DNA from 4 places in the Glutamicibacter arilaitensis Re117 genome. Region 4 is predicted to be linked to each of the others. Evidence: riboswitches for the same ligand, from Rfam matches in the RefSeq annotation. Region 4 holds a riboswitch; each other region holds the start of a gene.
What was found. Region 4 has a riboswitch for thiamine pyrophosphate ahead of AARI_RS13710 (ECF transporter S component). Riboswitches for the same ligand answer to the same signal wherever they lie in the genome.

Region 1 (4,072 bases), 380 kb from region 4:
TTTGCGCGTGACACGATGGTGGAAATGTTGTGTGGATTCAAGATTCCCAGACCTGAGCCAATGGGGGCACCGGCTGGCATGATGGCGGCCACCCCTGCATCTTCCAAACGCTGGGCCAGGGCAGGATCATCATTGGTGTAGGCGAACACTTCAAAGCCGTCGGCGGCTAATTGCTCGGCAGCTGCATGCAGTTCCAGCGGATCGGGCAGCAGCGTGTGCTCATCGGCAATGACTTCGAGCTTGATCCAGTTGGTCTCCAATGCTTCACGCGCCAGGTGCGCGGTCAGAATTGCATCACGGGCGGTAAAGCATCCGGCTGTGTTAGGCAGCGGGATCACGTTGTTGCGCTGCAAGAGTTCATAGACGCTGCCGGCTCCGGCTGCCGAGAAGTGGCGGATGGCCACGGTGGTCAGTTCGGTGCCGGAGACTTGCAGCGCGGTTTCCAAGGTGGCAAGCGAGGTTGCTCCCCCGGTGCCCAGGATCAAGCGGGAGGACAGGGTGCGCCCGGCGATCTGGAAGGGATCGGTTTGGCTGTCTAATTCGGTGATGTTTTGCGTTTCCATGCTTAGCCTCCTTGGGCGGCGGTAACGAGTTCAACGCTGTGCCCTTGGGCCAGCAGGCAGGTATTCCACGCGCTTCGTGGGACAACGGCCCCATTGACCGCGGCTGCGATTCCCAGCTTGCTGCCGTCTACTGCCAGCGAGTTGCCATCCAGTTCCTTGCCGATGCTCGTGCTGATCAGTTCGCGCAGGGTCGTACCTTCGGCCAGGTCTACTGGCTGGGAATTGAAGTTGATGCCGATGGTTTTCATAGCTGCGTGCTCCATTCAATGAGTGCTCAGAGTAGTTGTCGTAGCAAAGCGGTGCGGGTTCACTGCCAGGTCGAATTGCCCAGGTTCTGCGCCATCGATGAGGTCGGTGGTCATCCGGGCGCCCAACGGGGTCAAGAGGACACCGTGGCGGGAATATCCGGTGCTGAGAACCAGGCCCGGATCAAGGCGGCCAATCAGCGGCCGGTCATCCGGGGTGGCTGGACGGGCTCGGGCGGTGGCTTCGTTCAAGGTGCACTCGCTGATCCCGGGAACCAGCTTGCGGGCATTGTCCAGCAGGTTGTGCATGGCCCCGATGTTCACTGCCGGTTGCGCATCTTCGCGGACACTGGCGCCAAGCACCAGGCTGCCGTCCTTTCTTGGGACCAAGTACACGTTGTCCCGGTGCACGATGCCGCGGATGGTGCGGGTAATCAGCGGAGGTCCTGCAGGTCCTTGGATCCGCAGGATATCTCCATAGACCGGGCGCAGCGGAAGATGCGGGAGGCCTTGAACCGTGCCAAGCCCGGTGGCAAGGATGGTCTGGTCAGCTTCGAGGATCCGGCCTGTTACGGTGCGAACCCCGACGGTCCGCTCCCCTTTAGTGAGCAGCGTCTGCACGGATTCTTCAATGAGCGAAGGACGCAGGTGCGCCAGCAGGATCTTGAGAACTGAGCGCGGGTCGACCTGATGGTCTTCTTCGCACAGGACCGCGCCTGCGATATTGGCGGCCAACGCCGGTTCGAGTTTTCGTGCTTGGCTTGGCAACAGCTTTTGCGCACACAGTCCAAGGGATACTTGCAGCTCTGCCAGTTCATGTAATGCTTCGCGGTCAGCAGGCTCGGCAGCGACAACCAGCGTGGAGTTTTGCAGGTAGTCCGGCCGGTGCCCGGTCACGGATTCTATGCGTTCAATAAATTGTGGATAGGCTGCATTCGATGCGGCGAGCAGCTGATGCAGCTCACCGTGGCCCCAATTGGTTTCAGCTGCTGGAGCGAGCATTCCTGCCGCTGCATAGCTGGCGCCGTGGCCCGGACCCGGATCGATGAGCGTGACGGTGTGAGCTCGGGATTGGAGTTCGAATGCGATAGCCAGGCCAATAATTCCGGCACCAACGATATTGACATGCACAAGGGCACGCTTCCTTCCTACGGCGGCATGACCCGCATCAGGTGTAGCGGTCGGCTCGGTGCCCTCTCAGCCTGGTCAATTCAGGCTCCCGCGGATTACTGCGATTATAAGCATGAGCTAGCTCATAATGTCGAACTTTATTGCCACTAGTTCCGTCATCTTCTGTGATGTAGTTACTGGTATGGATTTTCAAGACTTCCCTGTAGCTCTTCGGCTTGATTCTTCGCTGGCCCAAGTCATCATCGACTTGGAGCAAGAACTGCTGGATCCAAGTCGCCGGAGCAGCGTCGAGGAATTGAAGCGGCTCTTGCATCCTTGGTTCCGCGAGGTTGGAGCCAGCGGACGGAACTATGACCGGGAGAGCATCATCGCCCAGCTGGCCATGGAACCCATTCGACAGTCGGGCCCGTTGAAGGTGGCGAACCCGGTGGCGTTGCAGCTGGCAGGGCACCTGGTGCTTTTGCGCTGGCACTTGCATGCCGAGGTGAGCAGCGAGCGCAGTTCGCTGTGGATCCTTGAGCAGGATCGCTGGCAGATGATCTTCCATCAGGGCACCACCAGCAGCGCACCGATCCCTGCTTCTACTCCAAAAGCTGAAGCGGCTGCGAGCGCAGGAGATGAATTTTGTGTGCGTCCACTTGAACCATCTGATGCAGCAGCGGTGTTCGAGGCATTTTCTTCAAACCCGGATATGAAGCGCCAAGGTGATGCCGATACCCTGCAGAAAGCTCACGCGTATGTCCAAGCGCTGCTTGAGGATAGGAAACGCCAGCGGGCACTGGCGGTGACCATCGAAGACCGGTTGGTTGGCTTGGTGTGCGGGACGGTGAACCAGTCCAATGAGAACGCGTGGGTTTGGTATTGGATGAACCAGAAGTACCGTGGCCGATCACTGGCTACCCGTGCTGTGGCGAGTTTGGTGGATTATCTTTTCGGCGAGTTAGGTCTCTACCGCTTGGAGCTTGGACTGCGGGCAAATAATGCCAGTTCAAAGCACGTGGCCGAAAGCAATGGTTTCCTGCGTGAGGGAATCGAGCGGGGCAAGTTCTTGGTGGATGGCAATCGCATTGATGTGTATACCTATGCTCGGTTGCGCACCGACCCGGCACCGGCAGTGAACGCGCTGCCGTGGAGCAGGCAACCGTAGCGTGCTGAAATTCAAAAAAGCCACGGAATCCAAAATTGGATTCCGTGGCTTTTTATCTGTCCCTCAAGTTCTGTGATTGATGGTTAGATACCAGGGGTTGACGATGGTGGCATCGTATTCGGGCCGTCGTTGTTCTTGCTTGCTTCCATCTTGGTCAGCGTGCGTGCGGCTGCATCGCGTCCGCCAAGTCCAAAGGCCAGCGCTGCTGCCAGTGCTGCACCGATGACAATTGCGCCGAAGGCCATGTTGATGATCGAATCGGCGATACCCATGTACTTCAGGCCCATCGCTACGAACAGCGCAATTGCTGTGTAGCGGATGATCTTTGAAGCGGTGGAGTCACCCAAGAACCGTCCGATGACATTGGCGATGACGAAACCTGCGGCAATGATTGCTGCGCCGAAGATGATCTTGCCACCCAGGGCCAGGATCTCGTTGAGGATGTTGGTGATCGCTGGGAAGTTCAGCATCTGAGCTGCCATCACGCCGAAGAACAGCACGATAGCGATCTTGACGATGCCGGCAATGATTCCCGATGCGCTCTTGCCTTCGGGAACAATGCCCCACTGGGCCACGACCGAGTCGGTACCCACACCGTGAAGAGTGGTTTCAAGCAACTGACCGACGAACTTGGCAATCAGGATACCGACTGCCAACAGAGCCAAGGCCATAATGACCTGTGGGATTGCGGTGAAGACCAGCTGCAGCATCTGCTGAGCAGGATCCGAAATTGCCGCGATTCCCAGTACCTGCAGGGCCGAAATTGCCACGACCAGCAAGATCAAGGCGAAGACGATGTTGGAAATGATGTCAACGATCTTCGCTTGGGATTCGCGTGACTGGACTCCATCTACAGGTTCGCCGCGCGGGGTGACTTTGCGGACCAAGCTGCTGAAGTCTACGGTTCCCAACGCGGTCTTCAATAGCTGGCGAACGATATTTGCGATCACGTAGCCGATGAAGAAGATGAAGCCTGCACCGATGAG
Region 2 (4,072 bases), 1.3 Mb from region 4:
CCGCCGACGTTTGGGCCTGGCTTCTCCGGCGCTGACCGATGAGGCGCCGACAATGCCGCTGAGTAGCAACATTGCGGCGCAGATGAACATCAGGGTCGAGGTCACCCAGCATGCTGTGGCCACCGAGCGCTGGGAGGTGTCCAGGGCGAAGGCAAACAGACCGATACTAGCGAAGAGCAGGGCCGCGCCGAGCACTCGTGTTTTCATTGCACATCCTTGCACCGTAGATTGTGGCCGTGAGTTCCGACCGCGCTTTTACTGCGGAAAATAGCGAAACCTATTCGCTATCGTGTGGAATAATATCCATGCTCTCATACAAGTGATGGAAAAAACATGGTCCGCAGGTGTTAGTTTGCTGGGAACCGATCCGCCCGTGGGTGGAATCCTTAGACGCAGGCGGTGAGCAGCTGCTCAATGGCGTCGTGCTCCGCCTGTGTCATCCACGCATCATATTTCGCCTTGACTTGAGTTTGCCGGGCCACATACGCGCAGCGGAAACTCTTGTTCGGTGGCAGCCAAGACGCGGCATCCTTGTCACCCTTTGAAGCATTCGCGGATCCGTCCGAGGCCATGAGGTTCAACGGATCATTGGCAAATTCGAGTCTGGTCTGTGCATCCCATTGCTGGGCTCCCTTCTGCCAGGCATCCGAGAGCGCCACCACGTGATCGATCTGCACAGCGGTGCTTGTACCCTGCCCTCGCAGGAATTCAATGGTGGTTCCGGTATACGGGTCATCGAAGGTCCCGGTGAGTACCACGCAGGAACTACTGCCCTTATAGGTCACATCTTGTAGATCGCGTGCCAGAATGTCGTTGCGCGCATCGCAGCCGTTGCGGTCCGGATCTTTCCAGCCATCACCGAATTGGTCACGCGAATACCCGGTCTTGGGGGCACGACCCTTGATATCGATCTCATCCAGTAGCTCCAGTGCCGCGGCGTAATCCTCGGTGGAACCGTAGGCACCGGAGGTGGCGGCCTGAGCGCCATCGGTTGTTGTGAAATCCAGCGATTGCAGCGACGAACACGCGCCGAGGGTAAGCGTGGAGGCAAGAAGGACGAGCGAGAGTGCGCGGCGCGGCAGTCGCATGCGGTGGTACTACTCCTGACGGAAGGGGCAAAGACGATCATGGGGCTGAACAACTGCCCGACCCCTGAACGACTCTAGACCGTGCACCCGACACCGTGCCGATGGCAGCCCTAGCGTGTTGCCCACACCCGGGCCGGTGTCACCGATGCCGGAATCTCCGTGGGTCCGTCTCGTTGGTCCGTGCCACCAGCGTAATCTCGGGTGATGCGCAGCGAGCGTATCGAAGCAGATGAATCAGGCACCTACCTGAACCTATGACTTCACCAAGCTTGATCAGCTCGGACCGACCACAACCGCTTAGCACCTCATCTCCGGAGAAAGTTGAAATCCTCTGTCGGGTCAAACCCCAGATACGTGGTTCAGCACCTGCGGCATCACTGGAACCCCACAAGACACGCTCACCCGCAGACTGGCCCATGAACCATTCGGTCGGCGGCCGACCACACGGGTCACCCGCCACCGCCATGATCGCCGCCCAAATTACCGCCACCCGTGGCGATAAGACCTGAGCAAGGTAACTGATCCCCGTCAGAAAATCTCCCGCACCGGCCAATGCTGCCCTGGCGGGGCTGGCCTGCCATCACCTGTCAGCGGCCGGCCCTGCGCACCCTAGACCGGCGGGTCCAGATGTGGTGTGCCCATGCGAACGGGGAACTTTGAAGAATCGAGCGACGTCCCGGACTGGGAACCGATCCGAAGGATGTGGTAGTAATGGGTCATAGTGACACGGGGTGCCGCCACGCGGCTGAGATGAAACCCGTCGAACCTGATCCAGTTAGCACTGGCGAAGGGAATGTCCTGGACACCGCGATGCCCCGCATCTGACCCGGGTTCCGTTCGCCTTGATCCGCTGCTTTGAACCGCAGCTCAAGGAGTACACCGACCATGAACGCAACCACCTCACCCGCACCGGCGAGCACCACCGCTGCACTACAGCTCAAGGACCAGCTGGTCCTGGTCACCGGAGGCGCCCGCGGCCTGGGTGCCGCAATCAGTACCGCCTTCCTGGAAGCAGGTGCGCGGGTGGTCATCAACTACCGCAACTCGGCGCAGGCCGCGGCCCAGCTGGCGGCCCGCTACCCGGAGCGTGCCCTGGCGATCCAGGCCGATGTGCGGGACCCCGAGCAGCTGGCCGCGCTGGCGGCCGCAGCCGGCGCACACTTCGGCCAGCAGATCACCACCCTGATCAACAACGCCCTGGTGGACTTCTCCTTCAACGGCGAGGCCCGCTCCAAGGCCGATGAGCTGAGCGCCGAGGAACTGTCGGCCCAGTTCGCCGGGTCGGTATTGGCCCCGGTGGCAGCGATCCAGGCCGTGCTGCCGGGCATGCGCGCCGCCGGATTCGGGCGCATCATCAACATCGGCACGAACCTGTTCCAGCATCCGGTGGTCCCGTACCATGACTACACCGCGACCAAGGCGGCCCTGCTGTCTCTGACGCGCACATTCGCCGATGATCTGGGCCCGTCGGGTATCAACGTCAACATGGTCTCCGGCGGCCTGCTGCGCACCACCGACGCATCCGCGGCCACCCCTGCGGAAGTCTTTGACCTGATCGCCTCCGGCACGCCGCTGCGCCGGGTCACCACCCCCGAAGAGCTGGCCGACGCCGTGCTGTTCTTTGCCGCGCCCGGCTCCCGCGGGGTCACCGGACAGAACCTGATCGTTGACGGCGGGCTGGTCAAGGGATGAGCCTGAAACAGGCGCACTTCAACCTGTTTGCCTACGGCACCGGTCACCACCAGGCCGCCTGGCGTGCCGCTGATTCCTCCGCCGAACGGCTGGGGGAGCTGGACTACTGGGTTCAGCTGGCGCACACCGCCGAACGCGGGCTGTTCGATGCCTTCTTCCTGGCCGACGGGCAGAGCCTTTCCCCGGCCGCAGCGCAGGCAGGACCGACCTGGTTCTATGAGCCGCTGACGCTGCTGTCCGCGCTCAGCCAGCACACCGAATACCTGGGCCTGGTCTGCACGGTATCCTCCAGCTTCTTCGAGCCCTATGCGGCCGCGCGCCTGCTGGCCAGTCTGGACCATCTGTGTGCCGGCCGGGCCGGGGTCAACGTGGTCACGAGCATGTGGGATGCCGAGGCGCAGAACTACTCCCGGGAACGGTTGGGGGAGCACGCCGAACGCTATGCCCGGGCCGAGGAGTTCCTTACGGTGCTGCGCGAACTGTGGGGCAGCTTTCCACGCACGGCCCTGGAGACCGACCGTGCCGGACGGTTCGTCGATCCCTCGCAGCTGCGCGAACTAAACCATGTGGGTGAGCACTTTGCCGTGCGTGGGCCGCTGAACGTGCCCGGCAGCCCGCAGGGGCACCCGGTGATTTTCCAGGCCGGGTCCTCAGGCCCGGGCCGGGCGCTGGCCGCACGGCATGCCGAGGCCATCTATGCGGTGGCCGCAGATGAGCGGATGGCGCTGGATTATGCCCGGGATATCCGCGCCCGCGCCGCGGCCGCCGGACGTGCGGCACACCCGCCGCTGATCATGCCCGGGCTGGTCGCCTACGTGGCGCCCACCGAGGTTCAGGCCCGTGAGCTGCAGCGCCGGCTGGATGCACTGCTACCCACCGCGCAGGCGTTGCACCAGCTGGGCGTGTTCGTGCAGCAGGACACCAGCGGCTGGGACCTGGACGCTCCGGTGCCCGACCTGCCGTCGGTGGAGCGGTTTACCGGGCCGGCCGGGCGCTACACCACGATCCTGCGGCTTATCGAACTGCACCGCCCCACGGTGCGCGAACTGTTGGGGCTGCTGGCCGCCGGCGGCGGGCACTGCACCATGGTCGGCACCCCGCAAACCCTGGCCGACCAGATCGAACGGTGGCTGGATTCCGGGGCGGCCGACGGCTTCAACCTGATGCCGCCGGCCCTGCCCGGATCGCTGGAGGACTTTGTGGACCTGGTCATCCCCGAGCTGCAACGCCGCGGCCGCTACCGCACCCGGTATGAGCACCACACGTTGCGCGGCAACCTGGGGCTACCGGAG
Region 3 (4,072 bases), 1.1 Mb from region 4:
ATCAAGGGCCGATTCGTCGTCGAGCAGGCGATCCCCGCTGGTCGCCACCATGACCGGGTCCAGCACGACGGGGGCGTCAACAGTTTCCAGCCAGCTGGTGACTGCGCGGATCACCTCGGCGTTGGCCAGCATCCCGATCTTGATCGCATCGATGCGGATATCTGTACTCACGGCTTCGAGCTGCGTGAGGACGAAATCGCCGCTGATCGCCTGAACTCCGGATACCCCATGGGTGTTTTGCGCAGTCAAAGCGGTGATCACGCACATTCCGTAGCCGCCGTTGGCGGCAATGGCCTTCAGATCCGCTTGGATTCCGGCGCCGCCGGAAGGATCGGAGCCTGCGATGGATAGGATGTTCATTTCGAGGCCTCCCAGGCTGCGACCAGCTGCGCGCTGGCAAGTTGCGGATCTTCGGCGTTGCAGATGGCGCGGACCACGGCCAGGCCTGCGCCGCCGCCGGCGCGGATCGCGGCGGCATCGTCTTGGGTAATTGCGCCGATCGCTACGCAGGGCAGCTTGGCCAAGGCAGCGGCTCGCGCAAAGCCGTCCAGCCCCAGGGGAGCAGGATGGTCTTTTTTCGTCGGAGTGGCGCGGATGGCTCCTACACCGAGGTAGTCGATCACCGAGGCGACCTTGTTCGCCTGGGCCAATTGCTCATCGCTGGAAGCACTCAAGCCGATGATGCCCTCGCCGATGATCTGGCGAGCCAGCTGTACCGGCACATCTTTTTGCCCGATATGGATGCCGTTCACTGCTGCGCCAGCAGCCCGTGCCGCGAGGTAGACGTCAATGCGGTCATTGATCAGCAACTGGGCTTTGCCCTCGGTGAGCTTGGCAGCCGCGCAGGCCAGCTCGAAGAATTCCCGGGCGCTTTCATCCTTGGCGCGCAGCTGGATCCACCCGATCCCTCCGGCGACGGCGCCCTCGATAACTTCCAGGGTGCTGCGTGGGGTGCAGCTGGCAGTGTTGGCTACTAGATAAGCGCCGTAATTATGCATGGTTCAATTCCTCGTACTTCAAAGTCTTCAGTTCCCCGGGATCGGCAGCCGACAGCGCATCAAGGAAGGCAACTGCGAAGCTGCCCGGACCGGAGCTGCCAGCCAGGGCCTTTTCCGCGGCCAGGCCATAGAAACCGTGGGCTGCGATGGTGGCCTCGAACGGGTCATCGTGGACCGCAACCATCCCGGCGCAGACCGCGCCCAAGGCGCAGCCGCCACCTGTCATCCGGGTCAAGCCAATTCCGTTGGTATGCACCAAGACGGTACGCGTGGCGTCGATGATGGCGTCAGCCTGGCCGGAAATGGCCACTACGCAGTCGTGTTCCGTGGCCAGTTCGCGTCCCGCCGCCAAGGCGGCAGAAACCTCATCCAAGGCATCGACACCGCGCGAAGCAGATTGCCGGCCGGCCAGGGCCAGGATTTCCGAGGCGTTGCCGCGAATCAGGGTCGGGCGTTGCCGGACAATGCGCCGGGCAAACTCCGTGCGCACCGGAAGCGCTCCCACTGCCACTGGATCCAGGACCCAGGGGGTGCCTGCAGCGCTCGCCGACTGCACAGCTTCTTCCATGGCGGTCAGCTGTTCAGTGCTTGGAGTTCCCAAATTCACCAATACGGCTGAAGCTGCCTGCGCGAATGGGCCGGCCTCTCCGGGCAGATCCGTCATGGCCGGGGAAGCCCCGGATGCCAGCAAGACATTGGCGGTGAAATTGGATACGACGGTATTGGTCAGGCAAAAAACCAAAGGTGATTGTTGCCGGTATTTTTGGGCAACTGCATGCAAAGCCATGCGACATCCCTCCGCTAGCGTGAACTAGATCAGGTTCTACGGGTCTTATCTCAGTCGGTTGATCCGACACCCCGTGTCACTGCCATAGAGCGTACGCACAACCGGTTCCGAGGACAAGTTACTTACGCTCGCGCCGCGCCACCAAGGCCTTGAGCGTGGCCGCATCCACCTTCTGCGCGGCCGCCAGCGCCCAGAGGCGATCCACGGCGGCCAGCAGATCTTCCCTGGTGTCCACCGTCTGCGGCCGCTCGTTGACCACTGTGCCGGCCCGGCGCCGGGAGGTGATCAGCTCTTCGGCTTCCAGCTCCTTGTAGGCGCGCGCCACTGTACCGGCAGCGACGCCGAGGTCCGTGGCCAGCGCACGCACAGTAGGCAGCTTGCTCCCCGAGGGCAAATCTCCCAAGGAGATCAGTGAAGCAATCTGCGAGCGGATCTGCTCATAGGGCGGGGTAGCTGCTTGGAGGTCAACACTGATCTGCGTGCTCATGAAGTAGCTGCCGGCTGATGTTCCCGCACGAAGGCGCTACCGGGGCGCTCTAGGAAAATGACTGCTGGGACAACGAAGATGAGCAATGCAAAGAGTCCCAGCCCGGCCGGGAATCCGTAGCCAATGAGCAGCATGGCTACCACTGCACTGGTGTTAACACGCATTGAACGCAGTTCCAGGACCTTGCGGTACCAGATTTCTTCGGCCGACGAGACAGCCCAGGGAATAATTGCCCGGCGGGAGAACCAGACGAATCCAAGATGGGTTGCCAGCAACAGCAGGATCAAGCCTGCAACCATTGTCTTGCCTGGAGGCACGAAGCCCCACAAATAGTCCAGCGGCGGATCGAGCAGAAAATAGGTGCTGGTGGCAAACAGCAAGCCAGCGGCGATGTAGGACCACAAGGGCAGGGGCGCGTGGTACTTGGGTGCTGCAGACGCCTGCCGGGCCACGGTGCTGACGTAGCTGAGATAAAGCGCATTGAGAACGGCATAGCTCAAAGCCGCACCGGCAAAGATCATTAAGATCCACGTAGTTCGCTCATTGGTAGGCATCTGGAGCTCGTCATCCAGTGGCAAGAATGACCAGCCGATTGCAACGCTGAGCAAGGTGAGTGCTGCAGTTACGTATTGCAAGGTGAATAGTTGATCACGCAAACGCGAGAAGGCGGTCCGTTCCCTGGTGGTGGATTGAGCTGAGAATGTAGAGCGCGGTCCCCAGAAGAGCAACGTGAGGGCGACCGCAAGGGCGCCATAGCTAACGAACTCGTACTGTCCATCCGGCGAATTAGCCTGCGAGTAATTGACCACCGACACGGTGAAGGCCAGCAAGACGATGCCGATATTGCGCATCAAGCGGTTGAGCCAGACCGTGCGCAACGCTTGGTTGTCTTCGGCCGAGATGCCGGCCAAGGCAGGTCTTTTCAGGATAACTACGGTAATCACAGCCGCGGCCACGATGATCCCTGCCAGGGCCACGATGAATACCGGGAGCATCTGTGTGCCCGGCAACCGCCCATCATACGGACCCTCCGACGTGTATGAATAGATGCCGTCAAAATCAAAGGTCGTGAATTCCGAGGCCGGAACGCCAACGAGCCCTTCGACTTTGGACGCCGGCCACAGGGAGCCGACCGCGATCAGCAGCAAAAGCCCAACGAAAGCCCCTAGGGCCTTGGGAAATGGAGTTGTCAGGCTGCGGGCCTCTAATGAAGCGGTGCGCACTGGCTGGAGTTCCTTGGGCCAAGTGAACAAGCCGATGAGGTAAACCAGAAGAACCCAGATCCCCGGAGTGAGTGCTTCAGCGAGAGCCGAACCTGAATTGGGCTCGGTCATTGAAACGCGCCAGGTCTCGGACAAATCCCATGAGGTTGAAGCAAAGAATGCGATCAATGCGCACCAGAACGAGTGGGATCGGGCCCGGTCGATAGCTGGTGTTCCACGCCTGTGCGCCACCGAACGCAACCAAACGCAGATGATTGCGGCAACGAAAGCGATGGATATGGCGCTCGCCGAGAACTGGTTCATGGAAATCAATGTATCAACTATTTGATACATATTGAATCCTCCGGCGAATTAAACGATGAAAAATAGTCCCAGTGACGTACGCTCAAATCATGGGTCTGTTTACTTCCACTCCGTTGCCCGAACCGGTCGGTGATTCCGCACCTCCGGTGGACGAGCATCCATCGCGCATAGCAACAGTTCTGAGCCATTTGCGGCGTTCTGCGGACACGCGGATCACGCATCCGCGACGCTTCCGCCGGCAGCAGCTCAAGGCACTGGAGAAGATGCTGGAAGA
Region 4 (4,072 bases):
TTTGCATGTGCTGCTGCTGATCGCCTTCGGCATCAAGGCCGCGGTCTTCCCGCTGTCCTTGTGGCTGCCGGACTCCTACCCGACGGCACCGGCCCCGGTGACCGCGGTGTTCGCCGGGTTGCTGACCAAGGTGGGCGTGTACGCGATTATCCGCACCGAAACCCTGCTCTTCCCGGGTGGTGCGGTGAACGCCGGACTGCTGGTGGTGGCGGCGCTGACCATGGTCATTGGTATCCTCGGTGCGCTGGCGCAGACGGACTTCAAGCGCATGCTTTCCTTTACGCTCACCAGCCACATCGGCTACCTGATCTTCGGTGTGGCCGTGGGCGGGCCGCTGGCCATCGCCGCGACCGTCTACTACGTGGGCCACCACATCATCGTGCAGACCTCGCTGTTCATGGTCGCCGGGCTGATCGAACGCCGTGCCGGCAGTTCGAATGTCACCCGGCTCGGTTCGCTGGCCAAGCTTTCCCCGGCGCTTTCGCTGTTGTTCTTCATTCCGGCCATCAACCTGGGCGGCATCCCGCCGTTCTCCGGGTTCCTGGGCAAGTTCGGGCTGCTTCATGCGGCCGCGCAAGAGGCTGATGCGCTGACCTGGATCGTGATCGGTGCCGGGTTGCTCACCAGCTTGCTGACCTTGATGGCGATCATCCGCGTGTGGGCCCGTGTGTTCTGGCGCCGTGCCGCTGATGCCGAAGTTCCCAACCAGGAGCTGGTGGCCGAAGCGACCCGGGTGGCCGATGAGACCCTGGCCGGAGGAGGGCAGAACCCCCGCCTGGGTTTGAAGCTGGCCAAGTCCCTGGAAGCCGAATCCCTGCCGTGGGGCATGCGTTATGCCACCGGTTCGCTGGTGCTTGCAGGTATTGCGCTGACCGTCTTTGCCGGACCGATCTTCGAATTCTGTGAGCGCGTGGCCGTGGAACTGATTGCCCGCGAACCTTATATCACTGCGATCTTGCCACTCTGATTGGAGGGATGATGCCGAATAGGAATTTTGAACCGCGCGACCAGCGTATCGATGATGCGCTGGATACCTCCGGTGTGCGCCACCGCGCGACATTCAAGCAGGAATGGCCGCTGCTGCTGTTGCTGCTCTTCGTCTGGGGCGCCCTGTGGCAGGACTTCTCGCTGGGCAACATGATCTTCGGCGCGGTCATCGCGCTGGTCATCGTCAACCTCTTCCCACTGCCGCCGGTGGTCCTGTCCGGACGCATCAACCTGTGGTACTGCCTGAAGCTGTTCATCTGGTTCATGGGCCAAGTGGTCGTGGCCAGCTTCCACGTGGCCAAGCTGGCCATCGCCAACGGCAAGAAGACGCACAGCGCCATCATCGCGGTGCCGCTGCGCACCGGCTCGGATCTGATCGTGATGACCGTGGGCCACGTGCTCACGCTGATCCCGGGTTCGTTCGTGATCGACGTGGACCGCAGCTCATCGACCCTGTACCTGCACTACATCGACATTGAATCTCCGGCAGATGTGGAGAAAGCCCGGGCGGCCATCCGCGACATCGAGCGCCGGCTGATCATGGCCATCGGCAGTCCGGATGAGTACGAAGCGATCAAGAATGAATGCGGACCGGACTTTGCTGCGAGGAAGGAATAGACATGATGGACATCGTCATTTGGATCTGCGGCATCATGCTGTGCCTTGGGGCCGTAGCTTGCCTGGTCCGCGTGGCCAAAGGCCCGTCGATTCTTGACCGGGTGCTGGCCCTGGACGTGATGTTGCTGATCATCTCCGCCGCGCTGTGCCTGGAAATGGTGTTGCACAAGCACACCGACTACCTGTTGTTCGTGGTGGCCGCCTGCATGCTCGGCTTCATCGGCTCTGTGACCGTCTCGCGCTTCGTTTCGGATCAGAGGAACGCCTAATGGATCTCTTCCTCGATATTCTTGTCGCGATACTGCTGGTCGTGGGATGCCTGATGTCTTTGATTGCCGGCATCGGCCTGCTGACCTTCCCGGATATGCTCACCCGCATGCATGCCGCGACCAAGCCGCAGGTGCTCGGTTTCCTGCTGATCTTCGCCGGGCTGGCCATTCATCTGCGCAGCTGGGCGGTGATCCCGGTGCTGGTCCTGGCCTGGGGAATGCAGCTGCTGACCGCACCTGTTTCGGCCCACATGATCGGCCGATCCGGTTACCGTACCAAGCACGCGGCCAAGGAGACACTCTTCTCCGATGAGTTGAGCCTGGTCGTGAACAAGGTCAATTCCACTCCACCAACCGGAGCCACTCCGATCACCAAGGACCAACCCGGAGAAAACCAGAATTAAACGCAAAGCGGGAGCCACGCAAATATCGCGGCTCCCGCTTCATGGCTTAATGCCGATGCCTACTTAGTGAACTTGGCAACAACCTTGTTGGCGCTGCGGTCTGCAACGGTCTGCATGATCGCTGCCACCAGAGCGGAGACCACGGCAAAGCCCAGTGCCTTACGGAATGAAGCTTCAGCTGCTTCGTCAGTGCCCTTGCGTGGCGCTTTGCTGCCGGTGGCCTTCAACCAAAGGAAATCAACTAGCTTGCCGCCGAGAATGCCTGCACCAACGGTGATGCCGGTGGTGACAAGTTTCTGCACTTTATCCATTTTTTCCTCACGATCAAGGTCTTGACTTATCGTTCCTCTGCCCAGCATACCTGCGGTATGGTGGGGGAGCAGTATTTTTTCCGACAGGGGAGCGTCAGACTTTTTAAAAGTCGCAAGACGCTGAGAGTGCGATAGATCGCAGACCCTCGAACCTGCCCCGGCTAGTACCGGCGAAGGAAGTCGAGCATCTCGGATGCGGATAGGCATGGGAACATGCCCTCATTCCGTCCATCTCCCCTCCTTGCACAGGAGGATTAACAATGAACGAAACAGTATCGAAGCAGCGTACCGGCTGGCGTGTAGTTGACATCGTGGTCGCCTCGGTGATCGCAGTAGCTTCAGGGGTCATCTTCTGGGCATGGAGCGCCGGATATGGCCTGTTCTCACTGGCTTTTGCCGCATTCCCACCAGCTACCGCACTGCTCACCGGCATGTGGCTATTCCCAGCGGTGCTCGGTGCGCTGATCATCCGCAAGCCAGGAGCCGCGATCTATTGCGAGTTGCTGGCCGCTGTCGTTGAAGCGTTGCTCGGCTCGCACTATGGCTTGACCGTGCTGATCTCCGGAGCGGTCCAGGGCTTGGGTGCAGAACTGGTCTTCGCCGCATTCCGCTACCGCAAATGGAACCTGGGCGTTGCACTGCTGGCAGGCCTGCTCTCCGGGCTGTTTGCTGGATTTTCCGAGGCCTACATCATGGCCTACTACGTTGAGTACACCGCGGGGATGAAGATCTTCCACGTGATCGCCACCGGTGTTTCCGGACTGATTGTTGCCGGTCTGCTGTCCTGGCTGGCCACTCGTGCCCTGGCCAAGACTGGAGCACTGAGCGCGCTGGCCAGCCGGCGTGCGCACTTGGAAAGCTCAAAATGAGTTTCGTTGCCAATTCCGGGGCCGACAGTAAAACCCAGCGTGGGGCGGCAATTACCGCAACAGGCTTCGGGTGGCAGCACACCGAACGGCACCAGCCGGCGATCTCCGGGTTGGATCTGCAGATCCAACCCGGAGAAAAGGTGCTGCTGGTCGGTCCTTCAGGTGCCGGCAAATCGACACTGTTGCACGCCATGGCAGGATTGCTCGAAGCCGATGAGGCCGAGCAGGTATCCGGGCGTCTGCTCATAGACGGGTCCGATGCCTTCAGCCGCACCCATCCGGTGGGGCTGATGCAGCAGGATCCAGAAACTCAGGTGGTGCAAAGCCGGGTCGCTGATGATGTGGCTTTTGGTCCGGAGAACCTCGGGATTGATCCGCAGGTGATTCGCCAGCGCATCCCCGAAGCGTTGAACGCGGTGGGGCTGGGCGCGTTGGCTCATGATCACCGAACCCAGGAACTCTCTGGTGGGCAGAAGCAGCGGTTGGCCCTGGCCGGCATTCTGGCCATGGAGCCAAGCGTGATGCTGCTCGATGAGCCCACTGCCAATGTGGATCCGCAAAGCATCGAGCTGTTGCGCGATGCGGTACTGAACGCGGCCCGGATATCGGGGGCC

Region 1: another riboswitch for thiamine pyrophosphate. It lies ahead of thiO (glycine oxidase ThiO); the one in region 4 lies ahead of AARI_RS13710 (ECF transporter S component).
Region 2: another riboswitch for thiamine pyrophosphate. It lies ahead of AARI_RS01815 (3-oxoacyl-ACP reductase); the one in region 4 lies ahead of AARI_RS13710 (ECF transporter S component).
Region 3: another riboswitch for thiamine pyrophosphate. It lies ahead of thiM (hydroxyethylthiazole kinase); the one in region 4 lies ahead of AARI_RS13710 (ECF transporter S component).

What each region holds. Positions count from the first base shown of each region.
Region 1 is NC_014550.1:2,482,474-2,486,545, forward strand. Features, by position in the region: gene AARI_RS11840 (thiazole synthase) at 1-563, opposite strand, end outside; gene thiS (sulfur carrier protein ThiS) at 566-811, opposite strand; gene thiO (glycine oxidase ThiO) at 827-1,939, opposite strand; TPP riboswitch at 1,937-2,041, opposite strand; gene AARI_RS19300 (GNAT family N-acetyltransferase) at 2,121-3,086, shown strand; gene AARI_RS11860 (mechanosensitive ion channel) at 3,170-4,072, opposite strand, start outside.
Region 2 is NC_014550.1:301,897-305,968, forward strand. Features, by position in the region: gene AARI_RS01805 (hypothetical protein) at 1-207, opposite strand, end outside; gene AARI_RS01810 (HNH endonuclease family protein) at 387-1,088, opposite strand; gene AARI_RS20245 (hypothetical protein) at 1,199-1,330, opposite strand; TPP riboswitch at 1,806-1,899, shown strand; gene AARI_RS01815 (3-oxoacyl-ACP reductase) at 1,974-2,780, shown strand; gene AARI_RS01820 (NtaA/DmoA family FMN-dependent monooxygenase) at 2,777-4,072, shown strand, end outside; gene AARI_RS18370 (esterase family protein) at 4,064-4,072, opposite strand, start outside.
Region 3 is NC_014550.1:56,076-60,147, forward strand. Features, by position in the region: gene thiD (bifunctional hydroxymethylpyrimidine kinase/phosphomethylpyrimidine kinase) at 1-360, opposite strand, end outside; gene thiE (thiamine phosphate synthase) at 357-998, opposite strand; gene thiM (hydroxyethylthiazole kinase) at 991-1,785, opposite strand; TPP riboswitch at 1,775-1,869, opposite strand; gene AARI_RS00620 (GntR family transcriptional regulator) at 1,904-2,272, opposite strand; gene AARI_RS00625 (hypothetical protein) at 2,269-3,606, opposite strand; gene AARI_RS00630 (hypothetical protein) at 3,593-3,823, shown strand; gene AARI_RS00635 (aldehyde dehydrogenase family protein) at 3,870-4,072, shown strand, end outside.
Region 4 is NC_014550.1:2,861,284-2,865,355, reverse strand. Features, by position in the region: gene AARI_RS13735 (Na+/H+ antiporter subunit D) at 1-967, shown strand, start outside; gene AARI_RS13730 (Na+/H+ antiporter subunit E) at 976-1,605, shown strand; gene AARI_RS13725 (monovalent cation/H+ antiporter complex subunit F) at 1,608-1,874, shown strand; gene mnhG (monovalent cation/H(+) antiporter subunit G) at 1,874-2,278, shown strand; gene AARI_RS13715 (DUF4235 domain-containing protein) at 2,338-2,589, opposite strand; TPP riboswitch at 2,665-2,785, shown strand; gene AARI_RS13710 (ECF transporter S component) at 2,850-3,458, shown strand; gene AARI_RS18975 (ATP-binding cassette domain-containing protein) at 3,455-4,072, shown strand, end outside.